Regions from separate parts of the Chryseobacterium sp. T20 genome, predicted to be linked through region 1. Evidence: riboswitches for the same ligand, from Rfam matches in the RefSeq annotation. Region 1 holds a riboswitch; each other region holds the start of a gene.
What was found. Region 1 has a riboswitch for thiamine pyrophosphate ahead of pnuC (nicotinamide riboside transporter PnuC). Riboswitches for the same ligand answer to the same signal wherever they lie in the genome.
Positions count from the first base shown of each region.

Region 1 (3,286 bases):
CTTTCACCATTGCTTTTTGTTCAGAATCGGTAGCTTTGGTTACAATATTGATCGTTCCTCCTACAGATGGAACTACAAATTTAGAAGCTCCCAAACCTCTTTGGATCTGAATATTGCTGGCAATGTCAGCCAACCCAGTCCAGTTAGACCAGTACACAGTTCCTCCCTGCATATCATTCACCGGCTGTCCGTTGATGATCACTGCAATGTTGGCCCCGTCAAAACCTCTCATGTTGATTCTGCTGTCTCCGAAACCACCACCTACTTTGGTAACATAAACGGATGGAGTAGACTTCATAATTTCAGGGAATTCTCTGTTTCCCAGTTTTTCCTGAATTTCTGCAGCTTTAATGTTGGAAACTGCAACAGGTGTTTTTCTCTCTTTGGCTGTTTGGGAAAGGTTTCTACCTACCAACATAACCTCATCAATAGATTTAGATTTCTCTAAAGAATCCTTCGTACTCTGCCCATAATAAATGGCGGCCGTAGGTAATACAAGCGCTATAATTAGTCGCTTTTTAAAAGTAATGCTCATGAAATAAACTAGCGTGTTTGATTTTAAGGCTGCAAAGATGAATAATTATTTTTGAATTAAGTATTAAATCTTCCCGAAGTGACATCCTATTGTGTGCATATAATACATTATTACTCGTTTTTTTGAATGTATTAATTATTTCAGATATTTAATTTACAATTTGTTATAAAAGTGAATTATATAAAAAAGAAGGTTGTTTTTAACGAATAAAAATAATGATATAGCTTTTGTAAAAATCTACCATTATGTATTTTGTTCTAATGATCTTTATTGTTTGATTTATTTTGTATCATTATTGATATATTTGTAGATATTATTTGTATCAAATTCGTTTCCTCAGAGAACATAAGGTTTTCTGTTATTTTAAAAACTAAAAATATGACCCAGCTCAGCTTGTTCGATTCAGAAGATTTATATGAATTTCCAAAAGACCTATTGGAATACAGAGAACATTTCCTGAGTCAGGAGGAAGCGGATAATCTTAAATATCATCTGCTTGAAACATCTCCCTGGAAACAACGTACTCAGAAAATGTATGACAAAACGGTTCTGACACCACGCCTAACAGCCTGGTATGGTGATCCGAAAACGGATTATCCATTAGGAAATGGTGAAGTGGATAACAACCTCTGGACTCCCGAATTATTTTCTTTAAAGCAAAGGATCGAAGAAACATTCGGCTATCAGTTCAATTCTGTATTGCTTAACCTTTACAGGGATCATAACGATTCTGTTGCCTGGCATCGGGATAAGGAAAGCAGATATGGAAAACGTCCTGTGATTGCATCTTTAAGTTTAGGACAGACCAGAAACTTTGATTTCAGGAAAAAGGATCATCATCAGAGTAAATACAGCCTACCACTTCCTAATGGCTCATTATTGATTATGAAAGGTGATCTTCAGGAAAACTGGGAGCATAGAATTGCTAAGTCTGTATCCTCCATGAAGGAACGTATTAATCTTACATTCCGGTTAGTTCAGGAAGCATAGGATATTTTTTTTAAAGGATAAATAGAAGTATTATATTTCCAAAATTAAAAGCCTGAAGTCCTTTCTTTTTCCACAAAAAAGCTGCACCTTTGTCCCAACAATGGGGTGCTACAGAACAGTGGCTGAGATGATACCCAGGAATGTACTTCCACACCTGATCCGGATAATGCCGGCGTAGGGATTGCTTACTGATCATCTCATCATTTGATTTCCAATAATTAATATGATGCAGGACATTTTAAAACAAATTACCTTACCGGAATGGTTCGGAGTCTTATTTTCAGTCATTCAGGTTTTACTGGCTCGTAAAAACAACGTCAACAACTATCTTTTCGGAATTGCAGGGATTCTTCTTACGTTGTATGTGATGCTTACTTCCAAGCTGTACGCTGAATTTACCTTAAATCTTTATTATCTGGTCATGAGTATCTATGGATGGCTGTATTGGAAATTCGGGAAGCAAAAATCAGAAATGGAAATTTCCGTTACCAGCACCACAGAAAAGTGGATTACCGGAGGAATTGTTTTGGGAACTTTTATCTTATTCTGGTCTTTTCTGACCCATTTTACTGATTCGGATGTTCCGGTCTGGGATTCTCTGGTGAGTGCTTTTGCCTGGGCGGGAATGTGGCTGATGGCAAGACGGAAAATTGAAAACTGGGTGATATTGAACGTAAGTAATATTATTTCTATCCCTTTAATGATCCATAAAGAATTGTATCTCTATGCTGTTTTGACATCATTCTTATTTTTAGTAGCCATCTCCGGATATATAGAGTGGCAGAAAATCATTAAATCCAAAGCTAATGCTGAGCACTAAAGAGATCAGACAGGAACTTCATGGAGATTCTGGAATTTCTGATGAGGTAATACAATATATTCACGAAGAAGGATTACTGAAGATCTGGGTTCCCAAAAAATATGGAGGACTCGGCTATCGTTTTGAAGAAGGACTTAAAGCTTTATTTGGTTGGGCAGAAACCGATGGAAGCTTTGGCTGGATGCTGACACTTTGTGCCGGAGCCAATTACTTCTCCAGAAATATCAAACCTGAAGTTGCTCAATTACTGTTCACCCATTCTGAAACCTGTTTTGGCGGCAGCGGAATGATTGGCGGTACAGCAGAAAAACAAGATGACAGTACTTATCTGATCAATGGTTCATGGAATTTTGCAACCGGAGCACCTCATCTGACCCATTTCACATTGAATGCCAAGATTACGGAAAACGGGAAACCTATAATGGATAAAGACGGTAATGAGATCATTCACTCATTCATTATTCCGAAAGAAAGGGCTCAAATTATTCCTAACTGGAAATCTATGGGAATGAAAGCCAGCGGCACCTATTCATTCACTGTTGAAAATGTTCTCGTTAGTGAAGAGTACAGCTTTGTGTATGATACCTTTTTCACCAAGGATATTCTGGACACTATTCCGTTTCGGGTTTTTGCAGATCTGACGCTTTTGGTCAATTATTTAGGAATGGCTTCTCATTTTATTGAAGAGGCAGAATTGATTCGTCCTGAGATCCATTTCAAAAGTTTCACAGAGTCTGTTGAAAAACATTTGGAAAAAGTACTAAACATTGCCAGAGAAGTAGAAAATATACTGGGTGATCATAAAGAGATTTCAGGTGATCAACAACACGAGATTCATCAATATGGAGTAGAGCTGGTTCAAAGATTGTCCCATCAGATTCTTACTATTTATACACAACTGGGAATCCGGGCAACGGATACCAATTCTGCAGTGTATCAGG
Region 1 is NZ_JBLFDU010000001.1:170,025-173,310, reverse strand. Features, by position in the region: gene ACMA47_RS00810 (TonB-dependent receptor) at 1-535, opposite strand, end outside; gene ACMA47_RS00805 (alpha-ketoglutarate-dependent dioxygenase AlkB family protein) at 914-1,525, shown strand; TPP riboswitch at 1,617-1,723, shown strand; gene pnuC (nicotinamide riboside transporter PnuC) at 1,749-2,345, shown strand; gene ACMA47_RS00795 (hypothetical protein) at 2,332-3,286, shown strand, end outside.

Region 2 (3,286 bases), on a different contig from region 1:
GTTTTATGTGTTTTTATTTCGATTTTCGTTTTCTCGCAGACCAAATCTGTGAAGAAAGTTCCCGTGAAGAAAGGAACAAAAAGCACGGTTAAAAAAGCAGTTGCAGCTAATAAACCTAATGCTGATCTGGTGGTGATCAACAAAGATCTTCCTGTTTTGATTCCTAAGAAAAAAGGAGATCAGTTCGGGTATGTCAATCAGAATGGGAAATTTATTATCCAGCCGGAATATCATATTGCCGTATTTTTTTATGAAGACTGTAACCTTCTGAATTCTCCTAATGAAAAAGTCAGAAAATTTGGAACAAAAGAATATGCTACTGTAGAAAAAAATATGATTTCTTACCGTATAGATCAGTCTGGAAAGAGAGTATATCAGTTCAAAGAAGCAGATTTTGGAAAGTGTAAGTTTGAAGAATATAAACAACAGCTATTTCAGGCCTATATCCTGAATGGTTTTTACGGAATCATTGAAAAATCAAAGTTTGTGAATGCAGCCGATTACAGACAATATCAGATCTATCCTCAATATCAGTATCTGTTCATTCTGGAAGGGGATGATGTGGCTAATCCTATGATTGTTGCTTCCAATAATGATAAATTTGGAATCATTGATGTTAATAATAAGATTATCATTCCTTTTGAATATTCCAATATTAAACGAAACTTCAGCTGGAAACTGGGCAAGATGTTTGAAGTGACAAAAGACGGCTCGAATTACTACTATATCGATGCGAACAACAAAACGTACTAAATAATTATAAATTATAAATGATGAATGATGAATGATGAATGATGAATGATTCATTTGATAACTCCTATTTTTCATTCCATAACCATCCATGTATCCCGAAACCCAATACCCCGAATCTCGCACCTCGTAACCCACTATCCCGCATCTCGAAACCCTAATTCCAATTCATATATTTTTTGTAATTTTGCGGCTGAAATAAAGGGGTGCTTTAACAGGCTGAGATTATACCCAATGAACCTGGAACAGGTAATGCTGTTTAGGGAACCATTTAAATAATTGATGGATGATTAGCGATAAATGATCGATAAACATCACGTATCATTTACTATTTGTCAATTATCTCATAATCACCCCTTTTATTCATTAAATGTCAAAGATTTATAGAATGAAAGGATTATTTTTTTTAGGGCTTAGTGTAGGCTCTGTAGCTTTTATCCAGGCTCAAAATAAGGATTCCCTAAAGGTCAGGGAAATTGAAGCCGTTAACTTTACCAAAAGACTGCCGGTAGCAAAGGAAATCATCAATGTACAGAAAGATCTGGACAGTAAGAATCTGGGACAGGATCTTCCTATTCTTTTGAAAAATCAAACCTCCATTATTTCTACTTCAGATGCTGGAAACGGTGTAGGATATACCGGTTTCAGAATTCGTGGAGTTTCAGGAAGTGCTATCAATGTCATGATGAATGGTGTTCCATACAACGATTCTGAAAGCCAGGGTACATTTTTTGTCAATGTTCCGGATTTAACAAGTTCTGCCTCACAGATTGTCATTCAGAGAGGAGTAGGAACTTCCAATAACGGGGTTTCTGCCTTTGGAGCAAGTATTAACGTACTTTCTAAAGATCCGGAAGAGAAGTTTTATTTTAAAACAGACGACAGCTACGGATCATTTAATACCTATAAATATTCAGCTGAAATAGGTTCCGGGAAATTCTGGAAAAACCGTCTTTCCGTGATGGGAAGATATACCCATATTCATTCTGACGGATATATAGACAGAGCTTCATCGAACTTACATTCTTATAACTTTACTGCTTTATTTGAAGAAGGGAATACAAAATTGCGTTTAATGGCTTTTGGAGGTAAAGAGAAAACCTATCAGGCCTGGAATGGTATTGACCGAAAGACCTGGGAAACGGATCCGAAATTCAATATTTCAGGAGCCATCTACGATGCCAATTGGGAGAATATTGTAAGTTTCTATGATAATGAAACAGATAACTACAGACAGAATCATTATCAGTTGCTTTGGGAACAGAAATTCAGCGACCGCTGGAATCTTGAAACCACGTTCCACTATACAAAAGGAAAAGGATATTATGAAAATTATAAGCAGGGAAATCTTTTCTCCAGGTACAATCTGCCTAATATCATTGAAGGTGGGCAAACGATAAAATACTCAGATTTTATCAGAAAAAAATGGCTGAATAATGATTTCTACGGAATGGTTTCTACATTGTACGGGAAGTTTGACAATCTGGATCTGAACTTTGGTGCCGTTGTGAATCAGTATTACGGAAGGCATTATGGAAATGTGACGGGAGTATTTTTCCCTCAGATTGATGAAAGCGAATATTACAGAAACCGCTCTGTGAAGAATGAAGTCTCAGGTTTTGCAAAAGCTTTATTAAGAGTAGATAATTTTGAATTCTTTGGTGATTTACAGCTTAGAAAAATTAATTATAATACTAAAATCCTGATGGCAGGTGATGGAGAAGGTGCAGATTTAAGTAAAAACTGGTTGTTCTTTAATCCAAAAGCCGGAGTGAATTACAGAATTGACGGAGGTAAAATTTTCCTTTCATACGCTCACGCTCATCGTGAACCGAACAGAGATGATTTGATGGCGAATAATGATGTGAAAGCAGAAAAACTTCACGACATTGAGGCTGGTTTTGAAAAACAGTTCGGAATTGTTTCGTTGACGGCCAATGTTTATTATATGTATTATGTGAACCAGTTGGTGTTGAATGGAGAACTGAATAACGTAGGAGCATTTATCAGAACAAATTCAGGGAAGAGTTACAGAAGAGGTATTGAAGTTGGTGCTTTGGCCAAATTATCCAAGCAATGGGAGGTTTCAGGAAATGTAACGTTAAGCCAGAACAGAAACCAGGATTTCAATATTCAAAATGGAGATGTTCCTAAGAGCCTTGGAAATACCCAGATTTCATTCTCGCCGAATGTAATTGCCAATCTAAGCCTGAAATTCAATCCTACAAAGAATTTCCAGTTTGCTTTAATGAATCAGTATGTTGGAAAACAATATCTGGACAATACCGAAGATGAAAATCTTCAGCTTAAAGATTATTTCCTGACAGATTTCAATGCTCAGTATCAGTTTAAAATTGCTAATAACGAAATTGCATTAAAGCTATTGGTGAATAACCTGTTCAACAGGAAATATGTGAACAACGGATCTGTTTATGAAGGTCAACCGTATTATTTTTCACAGGCAGGAACGAACTTTATGTTTGGAATAAGCTGGAAAATACAATAGCAAAAGATCAGGAACACGGATATTTAAATT
Region 2 is NZ_JBLFDU010000006.1:171,667-174,952, forward strand. Features, by position in the region: gene ACMA47_RS15375 (WG repeat-containing protein) at 1-753, shown strand, start outside; TPP riboswitch at 943-1,034, shown strand; gene ACMA47_RS15380 (TonB-dependent receptor) at 1,139-3,256, shown strand.
Region 2: it holds a riboswitch for thiamine pyrophosphate, as region 1 does, so the genes downstream of both, ACMA47_RS15380 (TonB-dependent receptor) here and pnuC (nicotinamide riboside transporter PnuC) in region 1, are expected to answer to the same signal.

Region 3 (3,286 bases), on a different contig from region 1:
GTTAAAGGACCTAAAGTATAGAACGGAGCTTCATGGCATTCTTCCAGTTGCTTTTCCATGTTTTCTTTGATCATATGCATCGGAACGTGTCCAGGTCCTTCAATCATTACCTGTACATTATGTTTCCATGCAATTTTTGTCAGTTCACCTAAAGTTTCCAGTTCTGCAAACTGAGCGGCATCATTGGCATCTGCAATAGATCCCGGACGAAGACCGTCTCCCAGAGAGAAAGCTACGTCATATTTCTTCATGATCTCACAGATCTCCTCAAAATGAGTGTACAGAAAGCTTTCTTTATGATGGAATAAACACCATTTTGCCATGATAGATCCTCCTCTGGAAACAATTCCGGTAACTCTTTTCGCTGTTAAATGAATGTATCTCAGCAAAACTCCTGCATGAATGGTGAAATAGGAAACTCCCTGTTCTGCCTGTTCAATCAGTGTATCTCTGAAAATTTCCCATGTCAGATCTTCAGGAACTCCTTTTACTTTTTCCAATGCCTGATAAATAGGAACGGTACCAATCGGAACCGGACTGTTTCTGATGATCCATTCTCTTGTTTCGTGAATATTTTTCCCGGTGGAAAGATCCATAATGGTATCGCCTCCCCATCGGCAAGCCCATACCGCTTTTTCTACTTCTTCTTCAATACTGGATGAAACGGCACTATTTCCGATATTAGCATTGATTTTCACTAAGAAATTTCTTCCGATGATCATCGGTTCACTTTCCGGGTGGTTGATGTTATTGGGAATGATGGCTCTTCCGGCAGCAATTTCGTCTCTTACAAATTCCGGAGTGATCTTACTTTTTGGAGTATTGGCACCAAAACTGTGTCCGGGATGTTGAAAAGCCATTTCTTTAGATACAGAATCAAGCTGTTCTATTCTTTGGTTTTCCCGGATCGCCACATATTCCATTTCCGGAGTAATGATTCCCTGCTTCGCATAGTAAAGCTGGGTAACTTCTTTTCCTTCCTGTGCTACTTTAGGTTTATGATCATAAGAGAATCTCAGTTCATCAAGACGTGGATCTGCTAAACGGGCTTTTCCGTATTCAGAAGTAATTCCGTCCAGGATATTCACATCATTTCTATCCAGAATCCATTGTTCTCTGATTCTTGGAAGCCCTTTCTGAATGTCAATAACCGCATTTTCATCGGTATAAGGACCAGAAGTGTCATAAATCGTTACCGGAGCATTATGTTCAAAGCCGCCATTGGTTAATTTGGTCGGGCTAAGCTGTATTTCACGCATTGCTACATTGATAGGGTGTAATGTTCCTTCAACATAGATTTTCTTTGAGTTCGGAAATGGCGAACATGTAATGGAGTGAGCCATAAGTATTGGTATTAAATATGAGAATTAACCGCCTTGAGTGGCAGTAATGATTAAAATAGAATCGTTGTTGTTAAGGATGGTTTCCGCCCAGATTGACAGGGGAATAATGCGATTGTTGAGGGCTACAGCAATACCTTTCTTTTTTCCAGGCAGCTCAATAGCCAGTAATTCTTCCAGATTTTCAGGAAGTACATCAAATGTTTTTCGGGTGTGGTTGATTATAAGTTCCATTCCTAATATTTTATATATACTTTAGGAATGGCCATTATTGTACAATAGAATGTACAGCAAAAGTCATCTACTTTTCCCTACGCTGGTATGATCCAGATCAGGTTCAAAGGGTAAAGTCTCAGTCTGTTGGTAACAGACACCCCTAAAGTTTGGGACGAAGTTAGACATTTTTTCAGAATGGGCAAAATCTGAAATGATTTTAAACAAAAAACCCGCTTCAATTTCAGAAACGGGTATTATTGATATCTAATCCTAAATTCTTATTTAAAAAGCTTTAGAGTTCCATCTGAATTATAAGAATGGGCCCATACTCTGGGCTCTGTTTTATCAAGCTTTCCCAACTTATAAAACTTGGTCGTCATTTTATTATAATTATTTGTGGAAAGTGAAAAGTAAAAATAGTCTTCAAAAATACCTAGTTTACGAAAAGGATTAGAGACAAGATCAAAAAATTCAAATTCAATTTCTTTTGTAATGTATACCTCTATATTATTATGCTTTTCTGTAGTAATCGCTTTCTCTAAATTACCTTTATTATTATAGATAAACTTTTCTACATATGCTAAAACATAATCATTAGGATTGGTTGGGTCATAAAGTGCATTAGGAAATTCCGTCAAAGCTTCCGCAAGTTTTCCGGAATTATTATAACTATATGTAATGCGCTTTTCTTTTGCTGCTTCATTAGTAGGAGAAGGAATTATTAATTTAATCGCTCTTCCTTGATTATCAAACTCAAATTTTCTTTCATCTGGTTTACTGGCATTGTAATTTTTCATGACAGCAGTATTACCTGTGTACGTTATTTTGGTATATCCATACTTTGAAAGATGTTCAGGCCACTGCATATCCCACTCAATGTAAATCCCAATTCTTTTACTTATTCTTCCCAATGGATCATATTCAAAATTATAATTATAGTCACTTCCAGAGGGTGTCAATGTAGGAAAAATAAATGAAATTTCATTAGGTTTATCATTTATAATCTCCTGGGGAGTTTCAATTTCATGATCTCTAGAGCAAGACGCAATAACCAATAACATGGTCATCACAAAAATTAATTTAAGTTTCATAGTATTTAGTTTTTAGTTTTATTCTTCACAAGCCCTCCAGATCGCATCATTCTGCGGAACAGGAGCTATGATTTCAATTTTTTCTTTGGTAACCGGATGAATAAATTCCAGTTTCCTTGCATGAAGATTGATTCCGCCATCAGGATTGGAACGTGGTGCTCCATATTTCAGATCTCCTTTAATGGGAACTCCCGTTTTAGATAGTTGTGCTCTGATCTGGTGATGTCTTCCGGTTTCAAGATCAATCTCAAGAAGAAGATAATTATCCAGAGTCTTGATCACGTTATAAGTCAAAATCGCTTCTTTTGCTCCTTCTGTAGCTTTTGGAAAAACAATGGCTTTATTATTTTTCTCGTTTTTCTTTAAATAATGGACCAATCTCTGACTTTGCGGGATCATTTCTTTTTCAACAACTGCCCAATATGTTTTTTTTACTTCACGGTTTTTCACCATTTGCGTCAAACGGGAAAGCGCTTTGGAAGTCTTTGCATAGATCACCAGCCCTGATGTAGGACGGTCTATACGATGAACCAAGCCGAGAAAAACATTGCCCGGCTTAGCATCTCTTATTTTTATAAAATTCTTGATGGATTCTAATAGTGATTCATCTCCGGTTTTGTCACCTTGTACAAGCTGACC
Region 3 is NZ_JBLFDU010000006.1:147,617-150,902, reverse strand. Features, by position in the region: gene thiC (phosphomethylpyrimidine synthase ThiC) at 1-1,343, opposite strand, end outside; gene thiS (sulfur carrier protein ThiS) at 1,368-1,574, opposite strand; TPP riboswitch at 1,632-1,728, opposite strand; gene ACMA47_RS15295 (hypothetical protein) at 1,835-2,647, opposite strand; gene ACMA47_RS15290 (RluA family pseudouridine synthase) at 2,666-3,286, opposite strand, start outside.
Region 3: it holds a riboswitch for thiamine pyrophosphate, as region 1 does, so the genes downstream of both, thiS (sulfur carrier protein ThiS) here and pnuC (nicotinamide riboside transporter PnuC) in region 1, are expected to answer to the same signal.